Regions from separate parts of the Arthrobacter sp. NPDC092385 genome, predicted to be linked through region 3. Evidence: riboswitches for the same ligand, from Rfam matches in the RefSeq annotation. Region 3 holds a riboswitch; each other region holds the start of a gene.
The links. Region 3 has a riboswitch for S-adenosylmethionine ahead of ACIQCY_RS01450 (ABC transporter substrate-binding protein). Riboswitches for the same ligand answer to the same signal wherever they lie in the genome.
Positions count from the first base shown of each region.

Region 1 (4,958 bases), on a different contig from region 3:
GGCGTAGCTGTTGGCGTCGAACCGGTCCACGAGTTTCTCCGCCTGGTGGTCGAGGTAGCTCTCCACCTGGTAGCGGCCGCGATCGGCCGGCAGGACGGACCCGAAGGCCTGCTCGGCATCCTGCTCCGCGCGGCCGAAGCGCGCTTCGAGCTCCCGCTCGGAACGGTAGGTGATGTGCGCGATGCGGCGGGCGAGGCCGAGGCCCACATCCGGATGCGGGCCGTCGTAGTAGTCGCCGCCGCGGTACGCGGGGTCGAGCCGGATTGCCTGCAGCTGCGCCTGGGCGAACGCTATCTGTTCGGCCGAGCTGGCGGCAGTGCAGGCGATGACGGCGCACCGCCGGACGCGCTGCGGATACATCAGGGCCCATTCGAGGGCGCGCGCCCCTCCCATGGACCCGCCGAGGACCGAGTGCCACTGCCCGATGCCGAGCTGGTCGGCGAGCAGGGCCTCGGCCCGCACGGAATCGCGGATGGTGACGAAGGGGAAGCGCGATCCCCACGGCGTGCCGTCCGGAGCGAGGCTCGCCGGCCCCGTCGAGCCGTAGCAGCCTCCCAGCATGTTGATCGACACCACGAAGTAGCGGTCGGTGTCCACCGTGCGGCCCGGCCCGACGAGCGCGTCCCACCAGCCCTCCTCCTCCGAGGCGCCGCGTGCCACGTGCGAGCTGCCCGTCAGGGCATGCTGCACGAGCACGGCGTTCGAGGCATCCCGGTTCAGCCTGCCCCAGGTCTCGAAGGCGAGCTGGACGTCGGGCAGCCCTCCCCCGGTCTCCAGGGCCAGCGGACCGATCGACGCGATGCGCAGGAGCCCGTCCCCCGAAGGGCGTGCGTCGTCGATCCCGGGGTACAGCGGAGCAGGAGGGTAGGTGGTCACGAAGGGCTAGGCTCCTTTGGCGGCGCGGAAGCCCGCGTCGAGGTCGGCGAGGATGTCGGTGATGTTCTCCAGGCCCACCGACAGGCGGACGAGGCCCGGGCGCACTCCGGCGGTGAGCTGTGCTTCCGCCCCGAGCTGGCTGTGCGTGGTGGACGCCGGATGGATGACGAGCGAGCGGACGTCCCCCACGTTCGCGACGTGGGAGTGCAGTTCGAGTCCGTCCACGAAGCGCTTGCCCGCCTCCAGTCCCCCGACGATGTCGAAGCTGACGATCGCGCCCGTGCCGTTCCGTCCGTACTTCCTCCCGCGCTCGTACCAGGGGCTCGAGGCGAGGCCCGCGTAGGAGACGCGCTCGACGTCGTCGTGCCCCTCGAGCCACTCGGCGACGGCCTGGGCGTTCTGCACGTGGCGCTCGACGCGCAGGCTGAGGGTCTCCAGTCCCTGCGCGATGAGGAACGCGTTGAACGGGGAGACGGAGGCGCCGAGATCGCGCAGCAGCTGGACGCGCGCCTTCAGGATGTACGCGAGGTTCGCGCCGAGCGCGCTGCCGACGCCGAGGTCCCGCGCGTAGACGAGCCCATGGTAGCTCTCGTCGGGCGTGTTGAACCCCGGGAAGCGTTCGGCATGCTGCGCGAAGTCGAAGTTGCCCGAATCGACGATGACCCCGGCGATGGCGTTGCCGTGCCCGCCCAGGTACTTGGTCGCCGAGTGGACCACGATGTCCGCGCCCCACTCGATCGGCCGGATCAGGTACGGGGTGGACAGGGTGTTGTCCACGATCAGGGGGATCCCGTGCTCGTGGGCGACGGCGCTGATGCCCTCGATGTCGAGGACGTCCTGCCGGGGATTGGAGACGACCTCCCCGAAGAAGAGCTTGGTGTTGGGCCGGACCGCCTCCCGCCACTGCTCGAGGTTGTCCGGGTCCTCCACGAACGTGGTCTCGATGCCGAACTTCTTCAGCGTGTGCTTGAGGAGGTTGTACGTGCCGCCGTAGAGGCTGGGGCTCGCCACGATGTGGTCCCCCGCCTCGGCGATGTTGAGGACCGCGAAGGTCTCCGCCGCCTGGCCCGAGGCGAGCAGCAGCGCGCCGACTCCGCCTTCCAGGCTCGCGATCCGCGTCTCCACCGCTTCCTGCGTGGGATTGCCGATGCGGGTGTAGATGGGCGCGAGCTCGGTCAGCGAGAACCGGTTCGCGGCGCTCTCGGCGCTCGGGAACACGAACGACGACGTCTGGTAGATGGGCAGCGCGCGCGCTCCCGTGGCGGCGTCCGGCACCTGGCCGGCGTGGATCTGGCGTGTCTCAAAGGACCAATCGTTGGACATGGTGCTCCCTGTTCAAGGGGCTCCGCCGAGGTCCGATGCTCCGGCCGGTGCACGCCGCTCCAGGAGACCGGGCCCTGCAGGAGCCCGCGCTTGCACGGCGCCGAAGTAGCGCCGAACCTGGTCTTCACCCGGGGCACCCCACCGCGGTTGGAGGGTTGCCGGCCAGCAAGCCGGGGCTTCGTGCTGGCACTCATGACCTGCCTTCATGAAATCCCATCCCGGCGGATCCGGCAACCCGTATGACCCTCCGTGAAGCAGCACGGCTCCTCCGGGGCACCCGCGACGGCCGGGACCAGCAGTAAGGGGAGCCTAAGTCGAGACGCAGATCACTTAGTGCCAAAATGTCGGCATGCGCCTGGACCATGTCTCATATGCCTGTGAACCCGATGGACTTTCCGCCACGGCCGACCGGATCTCCGCCAAGCTCGGTGTGGAGCCGGTGAAAGGCGGTGTGCACCCACGCTTCGGCACCCGCAACATGATCTTCCCGCTGGTCAACGGCCAGTACCTCGAGGTCGTGGAGGTCCTGAACCACCCGGCGTCGGACAAGGCCCCGTTCGGTCAGGCCGTGCGTGCGCGCTCCGAGGCGGGCGGCGGCTGGATGGGCTGGTGCGTGGCCGTGGACGATCTCGGACCGTTCGAGGAGCGCCTCGGCCGCAGCGCGGTGCCCGGGAACCGGAAGTTCCCGGACGGCCAGGAACTGACGTGGCAGCAGATCGGCATCAAGGGGCTCATCGCGGATCCGCAGGTCCCCTACCTGCTGCGCTGGGACGACGGCACCGAGTCCCTCCACCCCTCGAAGGCCCGCCCGGCGGCCGTCAGGCTGGATTGCCTGACCATCGCCGGCTCCTCGGAGCGCGTGACCGAGTGGCTGGGCACCGCCGTCGAGGAGACGCTCGACGGCGTGCAGGTGCAGTGGATCGCCCCGAACGGCACCCCGGGCATCATGTCCGTGACGTTCGAGACCGAAGCCGGCCGCGTCGAGATCTAGCCGGCGTCGGCACTGGACGAAGAAGGGACCGGACGACCGTCCGGTCCCTTCTTCGTGCTGCCGTGGTGATCAGGCGTGGGTGTAGGTGAGGCAGTCCGCAGCGTCGGCGCCCGGTCCCACCTTGACGGCAGGAGCACCGCACAGCAGGTCATGGTTGAAGCTGCATTCCGAGCGCTGGCAGGCACCGACGTGGGCCAGCATCTTGGGCAGGCCGCCGCTGACGGAGGTGTCGATGAAGGTGGCACAGGACGCGTGCTCCTCGCTCCCCGACACCGTGATGGCCACGGCGGTACAGCCGTCATGGTTGAACGAGCAGTTGTGGACACTGCACTCGGAGACACTGGTGACGACACTCATGATTCCTCCTGACGGTTCCGGTGGGGCCCCCGGTCGGAGCCGCCGTTCCGCTGAATGTGATCACGGTAACACCGCGGTCGGCCGATAATTTAGTCACGATTACCGTGCGCAAATGAGCAAAGGTGAGGCTTGCCCCAGCACGTCATCCGCCGATGCCGATGGCCGGTCCGATCAGCGCGAAGCCCACGAACCCGGTGATGTCGATGAGCGCATGGGCGATCACGAGCGGCATGACCCTGCGGGTGCGCGTGTAGAACCAGGCGAAGAGCAGCCCCATCAGCACGTTGCCGATGAACGGCCCGAAGCCCTGGTAGAGGTGGTAGCTGCCCCTCACCAGCGAACTCGTGAGCAGGATCGCGGGCGTGGACCAGCCGAGCTCGCGCAGGCGGATAAACAGGTAGCCCACCACGATCACCTCCTCGAGCACCGCATGCCGGACGGCCGAGAGGATGAGGACCGGGATGCTCCACCAGTAGGCGTCGAGCGCGGCGGGCACCAGCGCCGTGGTGATGCCCAGGGCGCGGCCGCCGGCGTAGACGCCGAGGGTGCCGACACCGATGACCGCGGCCAGGCCGACGCCGAAGCCGACGGTGCGCAGCGGCTTCTCGAAGGTGAAGCCGAGCCGGCGGAATGCTGAGACACCGTGCCCGCTGAGCAGGAACAGCACGAGGGCCACCGGTACCAGCGCGAAGAAGATGTTCAGCAGCTGATACGCGAGGTCGAAGTACTGGCGCTCGTCGAGCACCGGGTTGAGCGTGGTGGTCTGGCCTGCGAGCGGGCCGCGCGAGAGCTTCTCCGCCAGGTTCACGACGGAGTACACGGCGGACTGTCCGAGCGACAGCCCGAAGACGATCAGCAGCTCCGCGGTGATGCGGCGCTTCGGCGCGGGTGCGTCCGCGAGGGCGGGAACGAACGGAGAGGAGGCGGAAGCGGACTCGGCATGCATGGCGCTATCCTCCCAGCGGTACCCGGTGATTCCCAGCCACCGCGCGGTCCGGCCGGCCTACCGCACCCGGTTGCCGGCCCTCCAGACGGCGTGCACGAGCGGCATGCCGGGACGGTAGGCGAGGTGCGTGGCCGAGGGTGCGTTCAGCAGTTGCAGGTCCGCCCGGTGCCCGACGGCGAGCGAGCCGACCGCGCGGCGGCCGTCGGCGTCGTCGCCCGTGTGCCGCCGCAGCGCCAGCGCCCCTCCGTACGTGGCGGCACGGACGGCCTCGTGAACGGTCAGCCCCATCTGCAGGACGGCGGTGGCGACGCAGAAGCCCATGGAACTCGTGTACGACGTCCCCGGGTTGCAGTTGCTGGCGATCGCGAGCTGCACCCCGGCGTCGAGCAGCCTCCGCGCGGGCGGGAACGGCTGCCGCGTCGAGAGATCGCAGGCGGGCAGGCACGTGGCGACGGTGCCGGGGAC
Region 1 is NZ_JBIVQL010000004.1:118,685-123,642, reverse strand. Features, by position in the region: gene ACIQCY_RS06915 (homoserine O-acetyltransferase) at 1-876, opposite strand, end outside; gene ACIQCY_RS06910 (bifunctional o-acetylhomoserine/o-acetylserine sulfhydrylase) at 883-2,199, opposite strand; SAM riboswitch class IV at 2,281-2,397, opposite strand; gene ACIQCY_RS06905 (VOC family protein) at 2,549-3,190, shown strand; gene ACIQCY_RS06900 (DUF1540 domain-containing protein) at 3,260-3,547, opposite strand; gene ACIQCY_RS06895 (CPBP family intramembrane glutamic endopeptidase) at 3,690-4,493, opposite strand; gene hutI (imidazolonepropionase) at 4,551-4,958, opposite strand, start outside.
Region 1: another riboswitch for S-adenosylmethionine. It lies ahead of ACIQCY_RS06910 (bifunctional o-acetylhomoserine/o-acetylserine sulfhydrylase); the one in region 3 lies ahead of ACIQCY_RS01450 (ABC transporter substrate-binding protein).

Region 2 (4,958 bases), on a different contig from region 3:
ACGGGGACTGCGCAAGTGTCACGAGCACCGCTCCCAGGGCGCCACATGCTCCACCCACAGTTGTCGGAGCGCGCGAACCGCGGCGAGCAGCCAGCGGCCCGGCGAGCAGCAGGCCGGCCAGGTAGCCTGCGAACGTCGCACTGGCGATGAGGCCGAGCACCAGCTCGGAGAGCCCCAGGTCCTGCCGGATGCCGGGCAGCGTCAGGCCGTAGGCGTAGCGGGCCATCCCGAAGGCGACCCCGACCACCGCCGCTCCGGCCAGGCCTGTCCGGCCGCCCGCCGAGAGCTCCATGGAAAACCACCTCATCCTGACTCGTTCGTCCGAGCGACTGCCCACCTGGCGGATCGATGACGACGGCGCCGTCGTCATCGGCTGATGCACAGGCCGGCGGCGGCAGCGACTCCCCTACCCGTGCAGCGCAGCGTCCGCTTCCCCCTGTGCCCAGCCGGTGAAGGTCACTGTCAGGCCCGCTCGCGTGGGCGAGCAGCAATACGGCCCCGCCGAGACCTCCAGGCCGGGTTCGAGTGGCACGACGCGGACGAGGCGGAACGCCTCCCCTGACCTGCGAGCGCGGATCGTGACGGCATCGCCGCTCCTGCTCATGCGCACCGTCACCTCCTGCCCACCCCACTCGGGCACCGGGGCGACCGACCAGTCGGATACACGATCAGTCACCACGGCACCCACCTGGGGAACGCCGTCGGACACCTCCACTCCGGCCTTGATCCAGTGCTCCGCACTGCTGTGCAGGTAGATGCCGGCCTGGTCGAACTGCTCCCGGTAGTCGAGCAGGAACGAGACGTCGAGAGCGGTGTCCTGGGGGAAGGGTGCCAGCAGGGCGTGAGCGCTGTCGTGGACGAAACCGTACGACGTCCGCCGCCAGGCGTCGCTTCCCTCCACGGCCGTCACGCGCAGGTGGCCGCCTTCCACCACGGCGTCCTCCGGCGGGTTACGCCAGGAGCCGGTGGTCCAGGGCGAAGCCGGGGTACGGGCAGCGATCATCGAATGCCTTTCTGAGCGGAAGGCGGGATCCCTGTTCGGCATCGGATCCGCTGCCTGATGGGGCGATATCGCAATACCCGGTCATATTACTTCTTATTGGCGCGACTGCCGGATTCTCTGCCTATAGTGAATTCAGCTTCAAGAGATGCGGCCGCCAAGCTCCGACTAGGCCGCGCACCAACCCCATGTTCCTGGGTGGTTCGGATGACGAAGCGGCCTCCGCCTTGGCACTTCGTGCTGGTCCGGCGCGGGCAAGAGCACTTCGAAAGGCACTCCCCGTGAGTTGTAGCGCCCTCCCCCTCCCCTAGCAGACCCTGCGCGTCCTGCGCATCCTGTTGCTCTTCATCCCCTTTTCCGGTGAATTCCGCTGTGCGCGGTGCCGGACCCCTTCCAAGGAATTCTCCATGAATGCATCCGTAATTCGTCCTGCCCGAGATCGCCGCCGATTCCGCAGCTTCACCGCATTGTCGGCCGTCGCCCTGGTGTCCCTTGTCAGCGGCTGCGCCGGTCCGGCCGGTCCCTCCTCGGTGGCCGGTGACGAGCCGGTGGACGGCGGCATCCTGAACGTGTCGATCTCGGCCGAACCCGGCTGCCTCGACGGCCACGGGATCTCTGCCACACAGCAGCAATTCCTCGGCCGGCTGATCTACGACAACATCGTGACGCTCGACGAGAACGGGGAGATCGCTCCCTACCTCGCTGAATCCTGGGACATCTCGGAGGACGGCAAGACCTACACGTTCCACCTCAAGGAGGGAGTGACCTTCAGTGACGGCTCGCCCTGGAACGCCGAGGTGCTGGGCCAGAACCTGGAGCACATGCGGGATCCGGCCACGAAGTCCCCCCTCGCGGCTGCGTACATCGCCCCGTACGTGGACGGCACCGTCATCGACGAGTACACCTTCGAAGCCCACCTCGAGTACCCCTACACGCCCTTCCTCTACACCCTGGCGCAGTCGTGGCTCGGCATGAACTCGGGCAAGGCGATCACCGAAGCCCCCGAGACGCTCTGCCAGAACCCGATCGGCACCGGGCCGTTCACGGTCGCGGACTACAAGCCCGGCCAGAGCATCAGCTACACCAAGCGCGCCGGCTACGACTGGGCGCCGGAGTGGCTCGAGGGCGACGGCGAGGCACACCTCGACGGCGTGGAGGTCACCCTGGTCAGCGAGCCGGTCATCCGGCACCAGTCGCTCGTCTCGGGCCAGTACGACCTCACCGAGAACCTCGCACCGCAGAACGCATCCGCGGTCCAGGCGGATTCGAACTTCACGTACGAGAACCTGCCACGGACGGGCAGCCCGTACGTCCTGAGCTTCAACCTCAACCGCGCACCCTTCAACGATCTCGCGGTCCGCCAGGCATTCGCCGCGTCCGTGGACACGAAGGCCGTCACCGACAGCCTCGGCTTCGACACCTACACCCCGATCGACAGCTTCCTGTCGAAGGAGAGCAAGTACTACGACCCTTCGGTCGAGGGAACGCTCACCTACGATCCCGAGCGGGCGAACAAGCTGCTGGACGACGCCGGCTGGTCCACGCGTGACAGCGAGGGGTTCCGTACCAAGGACGGTCAGCGCCTCGTGGTCGAGGTGCCGGCGGTGGAGAGTTCGACGCCGAGCCCCCTGCTGGTCCAGCTGCAGGGAGAAGCCAGGAAGGCCGGCTTCGACCTCCAGATCATCCAGCTCCCGCAGGCCCAGCTCACCGAGCGGCGCTACGCCGGGGACTACGACGCGCTGGCGGGCGTATGGCACACGAACACGACCGACGTCCTCTTCATCCGGTACCACTCCTCGGAGATCACCGGGGAGCGGATCGGGCAGAACTCGTCCTACGTCGACGATCCGGCCCTGGACGAACTGCTCCTGACGGCCCGTGAAGCCAGTGACGGCCCCGAGGCGGCCGAGGCCTACTCCAAGGCCCAGCACCGGCTGCTCGAGATCGTCCCGGGCGTCCCGCTCTACGAGAACCCGAGCCAGTTCGCCTACGCCAACACCGTCCAGGACGTCGCGGTGGACACCTCCCACCCCGTGCCCGTGCTGACCTACGCCTGGAAGGCGGAGTAGGTGGCCGTCCTCCGGCGCATCCTCACACGCCTGGCCGTCGGGATCGGGGTCCTCTGGGGCGCCGCCACGCTGACGTTCCTCGCGGTCTACCTGATCCCGGGTGACACCGCCCTGCTGATCCTCGGCGGTCCCGACGCACGGCCCACCGCCGAGACCCTGGCGCAGGTCCGCGCCGACTACCTGCTCGACCAGCCGTTCATCGTCCAGTACGGCAGCTATCTCGGGAACCTGCTGCAGGGGGACCTGGGGCAGTCCTACCGCCTGCGCCTGCCGGTGACGGAAGCCATCGGCCAGCAGATCGGTGCGACGGCGGCGCTCGCAGGCGCCGCCGTCGGAATCGCCCTGCCCCTGACCTTCGCGGTCGCCGTCCTCTCGGCGCAGCGTGCGAACTGGATCCGGTCGATCGTCTCCGGTATCGAGGTGGTGTTCGCGGCGACGCCGACCTTCATCATCGGCTTCGCCCTGCTGATCGTCTTCTCCTTCACGCTCCGATGGTTCCCCATCGGCGGCAACCAGGGGACGGCGGCCCTGGTCCTCCCGGCACTCACGCTCGCCCTCGCGATCTTCGGGACCCTGTCCCAGGTCCTGCGGAACGAACTCGAGGACGTCCTGGAGCAGCCGTTCATCCTGACGGCACGGTCCCGCGGCATGCGGGACCTCCCGGTGCGGATCCGCCATGCGCTGCGGCACGCCGCCATCCCCGTCATGACCATGTCGGGCTTCGTCGTCGCGGCGCTCCTCGGCGGGTCGGTCGTCGTCGAGACCCTCTTCAGCCGGCAGGGCATCGGTTCGCTCACGCTGGCCTCGGTCTACAACAAGGACCTGCCCGTCATCATCGGGATCGTGCTCCTCTCGGCCGCGGTCTACGTGGTCGTCAACCTGGTGATCGACCTCCTCTACACGCTCATCGATCCGAAAGTGGTGACAGCATGAGCATCGCCTCCCGCACCGCCCCACCCGCCGTCGCAACCCTCGCCACCCCCCTGGGCGGTCCCCCGGTGTCACCGGCGGGCACGCCAGGCCGGACACCGCGGGCACGACGCCGGCTCCGCATCCGCCCGGGCATCCTGCTGGCCTCCGCCTTCCTCCTGTGGCTGGCGGCCTCGGTCCTGGTGCCCGGCCTTCTCGCCCCGGGCGATCCCTACGCGGTGAATCCGGCCAGAAGCTTCGAGGCGCCGAGTGCCGCGGCCTGGTTCGGCACGGACGATTCCGGCGCCGACAACTACACGCGCATCGTCCACGGTGCCGCCACCTCCCTGTACATCGGCATCGGCGCGACGGCGATCGGGGTCCTCGGCGGCACGGCGATCGGCCTCCTCGCCGGCCTCAACGGACGCCTGGTCGAGGCCTCCGTGATGAGGTTCCTCGACGTCACCCTGGCCATCCCGGAGATCCTGCTCGCACTGGTGGTCATCGGCATCATCGGTGGCGGCACCGAGAACGCCATCCTCGCCATCGGCGCCGGGAGCATTGCCTACTACGCCCGCATCACGAGGGCGCAGACACACCTGGTCAGGCGGTCCGGCTACGTCGAGGCCGCGCGCACGCTGGGGCTGCCCGCCTGGCGGGTCCTCCTCACGCACATCGTGCCGAACGTCATCAAGCCCGTGCTGGTCCTGGCCACGATCGGCGTCGGATCGGCCATCGGCGCCGGCGCCTCCCTGAGCTTCCTGGGACTCGGCACCCCTCCCCCTGCACCCGAATGGGGGGCGATGCTCTCGGCCGGCCGCAACTTCATCTCGAACGCACCCTGGATGATCACCTTCCCCGCGGCGTTCCTCGTCGCCACCGTCCTGTCCATCACCGTCATCGGCCGCGAGCTCAGGCGCCGCGCCGAAGGGAGGATCGCATGAGCCCCGCGCCTGCCCTCACCCACCAGCCCGCGCCGT
Region 2 is NZ_JBIVQL010000019.1:12,244-17,201, reverse strand. Features, by position in the region: gene ACIQCY_RS16740 (MFS transporter) at 1-307, opposite strand, end outside; gene ACIQCY_RS16735 (DUF1349 domain-containing protein) at 407-1,003, opposite strand; SAM riboswitch class IV at 1,140-1,267, shown strand; gene ACIQCY_RS16730 (ABC transporter substrate-binding protein) at 1,408-3,069, shown strand; gene ACIQCY_RS16725 (ABC transporter permease) at 3,070-4,002, shown strand; gene ACIQCY_RS16720 (ABC transporter permease) at 3,999-4,922, shown strand; gene ACIQCY_RS16715 (dipeptide ABC transporter ATP-binding protein) at 4,919-4,958, shown strand, end outside.
Region 2: another riboswitch for S-adenosylmethionine. It lies ahead of ACIQCY_RS16730 (ABC transporter substrate-binding protein); the one in region 3 lies ahead of ACIQCY_RS01450 (ABC transporter substrate-binding protein).

Region 3 (4,958 bases):
GCGGCGGCCAGGATGGCGCTGCGCGTCTCCGTCCGGCCTTCGATCATCCTCCAACCCTAGACGGCCGGGTTCCTCCTGCGAGTCCGTCCGGGACAATGCCCGTCGAAAAAGGAGGATCGCGCGCGACACTGGCCATTCAACGGCGTTGAATGTAGCCTGCAGGGACAGCAGCACTTCCCCCGATCCTCCGAACCGGAAGGACCTCCCATGTCCCGGACTCCTGCCACCCTGACCGCCTCCAGCACCATCGACCAGTGGCTCGGCCACCCCGAGGGAGGGCCTGTCCTGAGGGGGTTCCTCGCGCAGGCCGGCACCGACGAGGCAGCACTCGGCCCCGCCCGGTCCATGCCGCTGCAGCAACTGGTCGCCCTGAGCCAGGGCGCACTGCCGCAGGCGGCGGTCGACGATCTCGTCAGGCGGGTCAACGGAGGCATCATCCCGGAGGCGGACGGCTCCGCCTGGCAGGAGCGCCCGGTCGCGGGCCGGTTCGAGGGACGCACCGTCATCGTCACGGGGGCAGGATCGGGCATCGGCCGCGCCACGGCCTCACGCGTGGCCCGTGAGGGCGGCCGGGTGATCGCCGTCGACATCGCCGCGGATCGCATCGAGGACCTCACCGCGTCCCTGGACGACTACCAGGTGGTGCCGATCGCGGCCGACCTCACCGACGCCGAGGCCGTGGCGCGCATCATCGCCGGCACCGAGGGACGCATCGACGCACTGGCCAACGTGGCCGGCATCAACGACGACTTCAGCCCGCTCCACGAGGTCTCGGACGCCATGTGGTCGCGCGTCTTCGCCGTCAACGTCGAAGGACTCATGCGGCTCACCCGGGCCGTGCTGCCCGTCATGCTCGACGCCGGTCGCGGGTCGATCGTCAACGTGGCGTCCGAAGCAGGGCTTCGAGGATCGGCATCCGGCGTCGCTTACACGGCGTCCAAGCACGCGGTGGTGGGCATCACCCGCAGCGCAGCGTTCATGTACGCGAAGGATGGCGTGCGCATCAACGCGGTCGCGCCGGGCGGAGTCGCCACCGGCATCCCGATGCCGGGCACGCCGTCGGCCTTCGGGTCGGCGCGGCTCGAGGCGGCCCGGGTCAACATCCCGAGCATCGCCGATCCCGCCCACCTCGCGGCAACCATCACCTTCCTGCTGAGCGACGACGGCGTGAACATCAACGGCGCCATCCTGCCCTCCGACGGCGGCTGGTCGGCCGTCTAGGACAGGCCGCCGCGGCGGGGCAGCACGGCCCTTGTCCACCGCCGCGTTGTCAACTAATGTTGACGCATGGAGGTGGAGAGGATGAGAACACTCGTCGGATCGATGGACGGCAGAGGGCCCAGCGAAGCACTGCAGGCAGTCGCCGAACTCCAGCGGGAGGTAGGGCGTGCAGAAGCGGGCCTCGTCCGCAATGCCCGCCAGGCAGGACTGTCATGGGAGGCCATCGCCCAGAGCCTCGGGGTGAGCAAGCAGGCGGTGCACCGGAAGTACGGCAAACGGTAGCTCGACGTTTGCGCCTGACCGTGGGCGTACCGTCGTCGCCCGGCCCGGCCCGAGGAATGGCAGCGGATACGCTGGTGCCATGACTGTTCTCGTGTTCCTCGACCCGGCCCACGACGACGGCAAGGTCGTCGACGCCTCGCAGCCGCAACTGATGGCCACCGACCTCGGCGCCACGCGCGGGGACGGCATCTTCGAATCGCTGCTGGCCGTCGGCGGAACTCCCCGGAAGGAGCAGGCGCACCTCGCGCGGCTCGCGTCGTCGGCCGCCGCCCTCGACCTGGTGGTGCCCGGGGCGGAGGCCTGGAGCCGCGCCATCCGCACCGGCCTGCGGGAGTTCGCGGCGGCCGAGCCGGACCACGGCCACGCCGTCGTGAAGCTGATCGCCACGCGTGGGGTGGAGGACGCGGGCCGCGCCACGGCCTGGGTGCAGGTGGCGCCCGTTCCGGCGTCGACCCTGGCACAGCGCGACGCCGGCCTGAAGGTCCTGTTCCTCGAGCGCGGGTACGACAGCACCGTGGCACAACGTGCGCCGTGGCTGCTCATGGGTGCCAAGACCCTCTCCTACGCGGTGAACATGGCGGCCATCCGCCATGCGAAGGCGCACGGCGCGGACGACGTCATCTTCACGTCCTCCGACGGCAAGGTCCTGGAAGGACCGACGTCCACCGTGCTCCTCGCCTACGACCGTGACGGGCAGAAGACGCTCCTCACACCGCAGTTGGAGAGCGGCATCCTGGCGGGCACGTCCCAGAGCGCTCTCTTCGCAGCGGCGAAGGAGCAGGGGTGGGAGCTCGGCTACGGTCCGCTCGAACCGCACCACCTGCTCGACGCCGACGCCGTCTGGCTGATCTCGAGCATCCGGCTCCTCGCGCCCGTCCTCTCGCTCGACGGCCAGGACCTGCGTACGTCGGCCGCGCTCACCGCCGAACTCACCGAGCTCGTGGACCGATTCGTGTAATCTCCACCACAAACGGCCGTGTAGAGGCCCGTTTACCGCGTCAAACGCCGATTTCCGCCCGCTGTCGTTTTGACCGGGCCCTTCACCCTGCCCTAGCGTTTTTCTTGAAATCAAGAGTTCCAGCCCTCGGCCCTGGCCGGCTGGACAGCAACCCTCTCCCGTAGTGGGGTGCTCCAGGTGAAGATTCGGCCGCCGGGACCAGTCCCCCGGTTGGCAAGTACGGCGTCGTGCGGCGTCCCGGGATCGCCGGGTAGCCACATCACAACGCGCACAGCCCAGAACAGCGAGCGTGTCACCCAGCAGCAAGCAGCCTCCTTCCGTGCCGTCGACCGGCACCTCCGAAAACCCCTCACCCTGTGCGCCCGGAACCCGGGCCGGCATCGAAGGAAACCATGAACATCTCCCGTAAGGTCCTCACGGCACTCGCCGTACCCCTCCTCGCCCTGACCGTCTCCTGCGGCAGCTCCAGCAGCGAGCCCACCGAGACCACCGACGCCCTGGCCGGCAGCGACCAGCAGACGCTGGACAAGTACACCACCGAGGACACCACGCCGATCGACGGGATCGACACCTCGAAGCTCGGACTCATCACCGAGGGCACGCTGCGCGTCGGCACCCTCTCGGATGCGCCTCCGAACATCTTCATCGAGAACGGCGTCTTCACGGGCTACGACAACGAGTTGCTGCGCGCCATCGGCGACAAGCTCGGCCTCGAGGTCGAGTTCGCCTCCACCGACTTCTCGGCGCTGCTGGCGCAGGTGCAGAACAAGCAGTTCGACGTCGGATCCTCCTCGATCTCCACCACCGAGGCCCGCCGCGAGAACGTCGGCTTCACCAACGGCTACGACTTCGGCTACATGGCCGTCGTCGCCAAGAACGGCTCTCCGGTCACGGGCTTCGACTCGCTGTCCGAGAGCACCCGGATCGGCGTGGTGCAGGGCACCGTGCAGGACGACTACGTCACCAACACCCTGGGCCTCGAGCCCGTGCGCTTCGCCGACTACAACACCGTGTACGCCAACGTGAAGAACGGCCAGGTGGACGCGTGGGTCGCGCCGTCCCAGCAGGCCACCGGCCAGGTGAAGGAGGGCGACGACACCACGATCGCCGAGACCATCATCAACACGGAGAACTTCACCGCCTATGCCGTGAACAGCGAGAACCAGCCCCTGATCGACGCCCTGAACGCGGGCCTCGACGCCGTGGTCGAGGACGGCACGTGGTCCGAGCTCACCAAGGAGTGGTACCCGGACCGCGAGATGCCGACCGACTGGAAGCCCGGCAGCAAAGCCGTGGAAGTAAAGTAGCCGACCCTCCATGAATGCCCTTGAACAGCTCGCGCAGACCTTCTTCGACTGGGAGGCGATGGCCGCCGTCCTGCCGGAGCTCCTCGCGGTCGGCCTGCGGAACACCCTGATCCTCGCGATCGCGTCCGGCGTCATCGGGACGGTCCTCGGCATGGTCCTCGCGATCATGGGGATCTCCCGCAACCGGCTGCTCCGCTGGGCGGCGCGCATCTACACGGACATCTTCCGTGGGGTGCCCGCCGTCGTGATCATCCTGCTCATCGGCATCGGACTCAGCCCGATCTACCGCGAGGCCACCGGCAGCACGAGCCCGTTCCCCATGGGGATCCTCGCGCTGTCGCTCATGGCGGCGGCCTACATCGGCGAGATCTTCCGCTCCGGTATCCAGAGCGTGGAGAAGGGACAGCTGGAGGCCTCGCGCGCCCTGGGCTTCAGCTACCGCTCGTCGATGCAGCTCGTGGTGGTTCCCCAGGGCGTGCGGCGCGTGCTGCCCGCCCTGGTGAACCAGTTCATCGCGCTGATCAAGGAATCCTCGCTCATCTACTTCCTCGGGCTGCTGACCAGCGAGCGTGAACTGTTCCGGATCGGCAACGATGCGGCCAGCAACACGGGCAACCTCTCGCCGCTCATCGCCTCCGCCGTCCTGTACCTGTGCCTCACGATCCCGCTGACCCACCTGGTCAACTACATCGACAACAAGTTGCGGACGGGCAAGAGGGAGAAGCCGGAACCGGACGAACTGGCCGCGAAGATCGGCGAAGGAGCCAAGGCGTGAAGACCATCGAATCGGGAACCCTGACCGGCAGGGACCTCCACCTGTCCTTCGGGACCAACCACGTGCTCCGCGGCATCGACCTGCACGTGGAGCAGGGCACGACGGCGTCGGTCATCGGCCCGTCCGGATCCGGCAAGTCCACGCTCCTGCGTGTCCTCAACCGGCTGATCGAACCGGACAGGGGAGACATCCTGCTCGACGGCCGGTCCGTGCTGAAGGACAACCCGGACGAGCTGCGCCGCCGCATCGGCATGGTGTTCCAGCAGTTCAACCTCTTCCCCCACAAGACCGTGGTGGACAACGTGTCCCTGGCGCTGCGCAAGCTCCGGAAGATGTCCGCGGACGAGGCCCGGGAGAAGGCGCTGGCGCAGCTGGACCTGGTGGGACTGAAGCACAAGGCCGATGTGCGGCCCGG
Region 3 is NZ_JBIVQL010000001.1:288,490-293,447, reverse strand. Features, by position in the region: gene ACIQCY_RS01470 (TetR/AcrR family transcriptional regulator) at 1-47, opposite strand, end outside; gene ACIQCY_RS01465 (SDR family NAD(P)-dependent oxidoreductase) at 208-1,221, shown strand; gene ACIQCY_RS01460 (AsnC family protein) at 1,288-1,503, shown strand; gene ACIQCY_RS01455 (aminodeoxychorismate lyase) at 1,583-2,461, shown strand; SAM riboswitch class IV at 2,570-2,687, shown strand; gene ACIQCY_RS01450 (ABC transporter substrate-binding protein) at 2,854-3,768, shown strand; gene ACIQCY_RS01445 (amino acid ABC transporter permease) at 3,779-4,543, shown strand; gene ACIQCY_RS01440 (amino acid ABC transporter ATP-binding protein) at 4,540-4,958, shown strand, end outside.

Region 4 (4,958 bases), on a different contig from region 3:
GGCCCCGATTCTAGTACCGGGATAATATGGCCGGGATAGTTATTGGTCCACGGTGGAAGGCACCCCATGATCGAGATCCTCAACCGCACCGAGCTGGACCGGGCGAAAGTGACGGGTGCGCTGGTCGCCGACATCCTGCAGAGCGTCAGGAGCCGGAGCACCGTCGGCACGAACCTCCTCGACATCGACCGCTGGGCCCAGGCGATGATCCTCGAGGCCGGAGCGCAGTCCTGCTACGTCGATTACGCGCCCTCCTTCGGGCGCGGGCCGTTCGGCCACTACATCTGCACCTCCGTGAACGACGCCGTCCTCCACGGACTGCCGCACGACTACGCGCTCGCCGACGGCGACCTGCTGACACTCGACATCGCCGTCATCAAGGGCGGGGTCGCGGCGGACTCCGCCATCAGCTTCATCATCGGCGACTCCGCGCCTCCGGAGAGCGTCGCGATGATCAGCACCACAGAACGAGCACTGGCTGCGGGGATAGCGGTCGCCGGACCGGGTGCGCGGATCGGGGACATCTCCCATGCCATCGGATCCGTGCTCGGCGAGGCAGGCTACCCGATCAACACCCAGTTCGGGGGCCACGGCATCGGCTCCACGATGCACCAGGACCCGCACATCGCGAATACCGGCCGCCCGGGCAGGGGCTTCGTCCTGCGCCCGGGGCTGATGCTCGCCCTGGAGCCGTGGATCATGGCCGACACCGCCGAACTCATCACGGACCCCGACGGCTGGACGCTCCGAAGCGCCACCGGCTGCCGGACGGCGCACAGCGAGCACACCATCGCCATCACCGAGTCCGGCGCCGAGATCCTCACCCTGCCGGCCTCGGCCCGCTGAGGGAGCGCGTCCGCCACAGCATTCCTCCTGTTACGGCGGATGACCGAATATGTCGCCTGATGTCCTGCGGATCTTGATCGCCCGGCTGATCTGCGATTACATGCGATAGTCCGCAGGGTTCGCTCCCCGGGACAGACACACCATCCAGAGCGGCTGAGAGACCTGGCTCGTTGAAGCCGCAGCAACCACCCCTCCGGGGCCGGTGCTACTGCCAGGACCGATGGAGAAGACCTCGTTCCCCCCGTTGGTTCCGACCGCACTTCAGGCGGTCCGGACTCCGGCGTGCATGAACGAAGGGCCCTCGATCACGACTGAGAGGACCGGCATGACTTCCCCCACCGTTTCCCGCTACGACCGAGAGTCGCAGCTCCCCACCCCACCGCGACGGTCCTGGCGCATCACCGCCGTCCTGGGCCTCGCGGCACTCGCACTCACCGCGTGCGGCTCGACGGCCGACACCAGCGCAGGCCAGGACTCCGGCTCGGGAGAACCGGTCGAAGGGGGCACGCTGGTCTACGCCGAGGTGACACCCATCAACAACTGGCAGACCCAGGCAGCCCGCTTCTACGAGAAGTCCAACGTGCTCAACAGCGTGCTGGACAGGCTGACCTACTTCGACGCCGAGCAGGGCGAGGTCGTTCCGTGGATCGCCTCGGAGTTCACCAGCAGTGCGGATGCGACGCAGTTCACCTTCACGATCCGCCCCGGTGTGACGTTCAGCGACGGAAGCCCCCTGGACGCCGCCGCGGTCAAACTCAACCTCGATGCCCTCGGCCTCGGCGTGCCGAACGCCCAGATCCAGCCGAACGTCGACTTCGCCGGCTACCAGTCGGCGGAGGTCGTCGGGGAGGACCAGGTGAAGGTGACCCTGGCCTCGCCCAACTCGAACTTCCTGAGGGCGACGTCCTCGGTCACCGCGGGACTGGTCTCCCCCGAGACCCTGAAGCTCGACGCGGCCGGACAGTCCGCGATCGCGAAGATCTCGGGATCCGGTCCCTTCGTGTTCGAATCCGAGAAGCCGGACGAAGAGGTGGTCCTCGCCAAGCGGTCGGACTACGCGTGGGCGCCGGAGACCGCCGAGAACCAGGGGGATGCCTACCTGGACAAGGTCGTCGTCAAGTACCTCCCCGAGGTGGCGCACCGCGCCGGCGCCGTCCAGTCCGGCCAGGTCGACCTGGTACGCGGCCTGCAGCCCCTCGATGAGAAGGCCCTGGCAGGAAGTGGCAACCAGGTCCTGCCCGCCGAAGGGGTGGACCTCACCGCCAACATGGCTGCGGTCCGCGTCGGCAGCGGCAAGCTCGCCGATGAGGACGTGCGGCGGGCGCTGCAGATCGGCATCGACCGCCACAGCATCAAGGACACCGTCCTGTCCGACAGCTACGTACTCTCCGCCTCCGTGCTGAACCACAAGGCCCCGGGCTTCGTCGACCTCTCCGAGGAGCTCAAATACCAGCCGGAGGAGTCGAAGAAGCTGCTCGACGACGCGGGCTGGACGGTGGGCGCGGACGGCATCCGCGAGAAGGACGGCGTGAAGCTCGAGGTCACGGTCACCAGCTCCAACAACTCCGTCGTCATCAAGCCGGCCTTCGAACTGATCGAGCAGCAGTGGCGCGAGATCGGCGTCAAGCTCAACAACCGTGCCGGAGACAACACCTTCCTGGCGACGGCGATGCCTGATCCGCAGGTCGAGTTCTTCGGCACCCGCCAGTTCATCTACGGCGGCCTCGGACCGATCTTCGAACCCGCGAACAACACCATGACCCACACCAGCGATCCGGCCCTCAATACGCTCTTCGCCGCCGAGCGTGCCGCCGCTCCCGGCGCCGAGCGGGACGACCTGCTGGCCCAGGAGCAGCAGGCACTGGTGGTGGACAAGGCCTACTCGCTGGTGCTGTGGGACGAGGTCCAGGTGTACGGTGCGCACCGCGACACCCATGTCGACTTCACCTCCGGCACGGCTCCCGTGTTCCAGGGCGCCTGGAAAACGGGCGGCTAGCACCGGTGGCACGCTACCTCGCGCAGCGGGCGGGCCAGGCGCTCCTCGTCGTCTGGCTCGCCTACACCCTCGTGTTCCTCGCAGTGCAGCTCCTTCCCAGCGATCCGGTCACGATCTTCCTGACGGTGGACTCGGCGGTCGACCAGGCCGCGATCGACACCATGAAGAGCCAGTACGGGTATGACCAGCCGCTGCCGGTGCAGTATGTGCACCAGCTGCTCGGGCTGCTCAGCGGGGATTTCGGCTATTCGCTGGCATCCGGCGAGTCCGTGAGGGACCGGATCAGCGGGGTGGCCGGGTCCACCGTCCTGTTGGCGAGCTCGGCGTTCGTCACCGCCGTGGCCATCGCCGTCACGCTCGTCGCCGCGGCGACCCTCACCAGGGCCGCCGCCCTGCAGCGCTTCCTGGTGAACCTGCCTCCGCTGTTCTCCGCCATCCCGGTGTTCTGGCTCGGGCTGGTCCTGCTCGAACTGCTCTCCATCCGGTGGGGAGTCATGTCCCTGTTCCCGGACGGCTCCTTCCTGTCACTCGCGGTCCCCGTGCTCGTCCTCGCCGTCGTCGTCTCGGCGCCCATGGCCCAGGTCCTGCTCAAGAGCATCAACCACGTCTATGAGCAGCCCTTCATCGACGTGCTCCGGGCGAAAGGGGCCTCCCGGTCCTGGATCTTCTTCCGGCACGGACTGAAGAACGCCGCGGGCCCGGCGCTGACGATCACCGGCATCACAGTCGGGACGCTGTTCGCCGGCTCGGTCATCACCGAGACGGTGTTCGCACGGTCGGGCCTCGGCTCGGTCGTCCTGCAGGCCGTCACCACCCAGGACGTTCCGCTGGTCCAGGGACTCGTCCTCCTGACGGCGACCGTGTTCGTGTCGGTCAACCTCGTGGTCGACCTGCTGTACCCGCTGCTCGATCCCCGCATCCTCAAGAGCGGCGGCCAGGGCGCCCCTCGCGCCCTGGCTGCCTGATCCCCCGACAGGATTGAGATCCCTCCATGCCTTCCACCAGTGATGCTCCGCCGGCGGTTCCCACGCCCGGAACGACGACGGCTCCCGCCGCTCATGAACTCCTCCCCGCAGCGGGCGGTCCCCAGGAACAGACCGTGCGGCCCGCCCGCCGACGTCGCCGCCGGACAGGGAACCCGTACCTCTGGTTGACGGCCCTCCCGCTGATCGTGATTCTCGGCTGGGCACTGGTGCCCGGGTGGTTCACGGAGTTCAGTCCGCTCGACGGCGTTCCCAGCGACAACTTCCAGGCTCCGAGCGCAGCACATCCCTTCGGGACGGACCACCTCGGCCGCGACGTGTTCGCCCGCGTCGTCCACGGGACCCGGCAGACGCTCCTGACCGCAGGCCTCGCCGTGCTGATCGGCCTGGTCGCCGGAACCGCGATAGGACTCGCCGCCGCGACCGCCGGCCGTGCCACCGATGCGGTCGCGATGCGCCTGGTCGACGTGCTGCTCGCGGTGCCGGGGTTCCTCATCTCGCTGATCATCGTCACGGCGTTCAGCCCGGGGCCCGTCTCGCTGGGGGTCGGTGTCGGTATCGCCTCCATCGCCTCCTTCGCTCGCGTCGTGCGGTCCGAAGTACTCCGCGTGCGGAACCTCGACTTCGTGGAGGCGTCCTTCCTCAATGGCGGCACCTACTGGTCCGTGGTGCGCCGCCACCTCCTGCCCAACGCGAGCGGGCCCGTGCTGGCGCTGCTCGCCGTCGACCTCGGGGCGGCCATCCTCGCCATCTCCGGACTCGGCTTCCTGGGGTTCGGCGCTCCCCCGCCGACGCCGGAATGGGGGCTGCTGATCGCTGAGGGACGCCAGTACCTCGGCAGCGCCTGGTGGCTGACCTCCCTGCCCGGCGTCGTCATCGTGCTCGCCGTGATCCTGCTGGCAGCCCTGGGGCGGCAGCTGTTGAAGACCTTCCGAATCTAGCGAGGAGCGCCATGAACACCGGAACAGCAGTCACCAGCACGGACCGCTCCCCCGTCCCCGCCGACGTCGGTCCTGTCCCCGACGGTCCCCTGCTCGCCGTGCGCGGGCTGCGGATCGCGTACGGCCACGGGGACACGGCGACGACGGCCCTCGACGGCGTCGACCTCACCGTCCACCGCGGCGAGATCGTCG
Region 4 is NZ_JBIVQL010000010.1:121,409-126,366, reverse strand. Features, by position in the region: gene map (type I methionyl aminopeptidase) at 67-846, shown strand; SAM riboswitch class I at 984-1,073, shown strand; gene ACIQCY_RS13855 (ABC transporter substrate-binding protein) at 1,172-2,842, shown strand; gene ACIQCY_RS13850 (ABC transporter permease) at 2,848-3,807, shown strand; gene ACIQCY_RS13845 (ABC transporter permease) at 3,834-4,766, shown strand; gene ACIQCY_RS13840 (dipeptide ABC transporter ATP-binding protein) at 4,778-4,958, shown strand, end outside.
Region 4: another riboswitch for S-adenosylmethionine. It lies ahead of ACIQCY_RS13855 (ABC transporter substrate-binding protein); the one in region 3 lies ahead of ACIQCY_RS01450 (ABC transporter substrate-binding protein).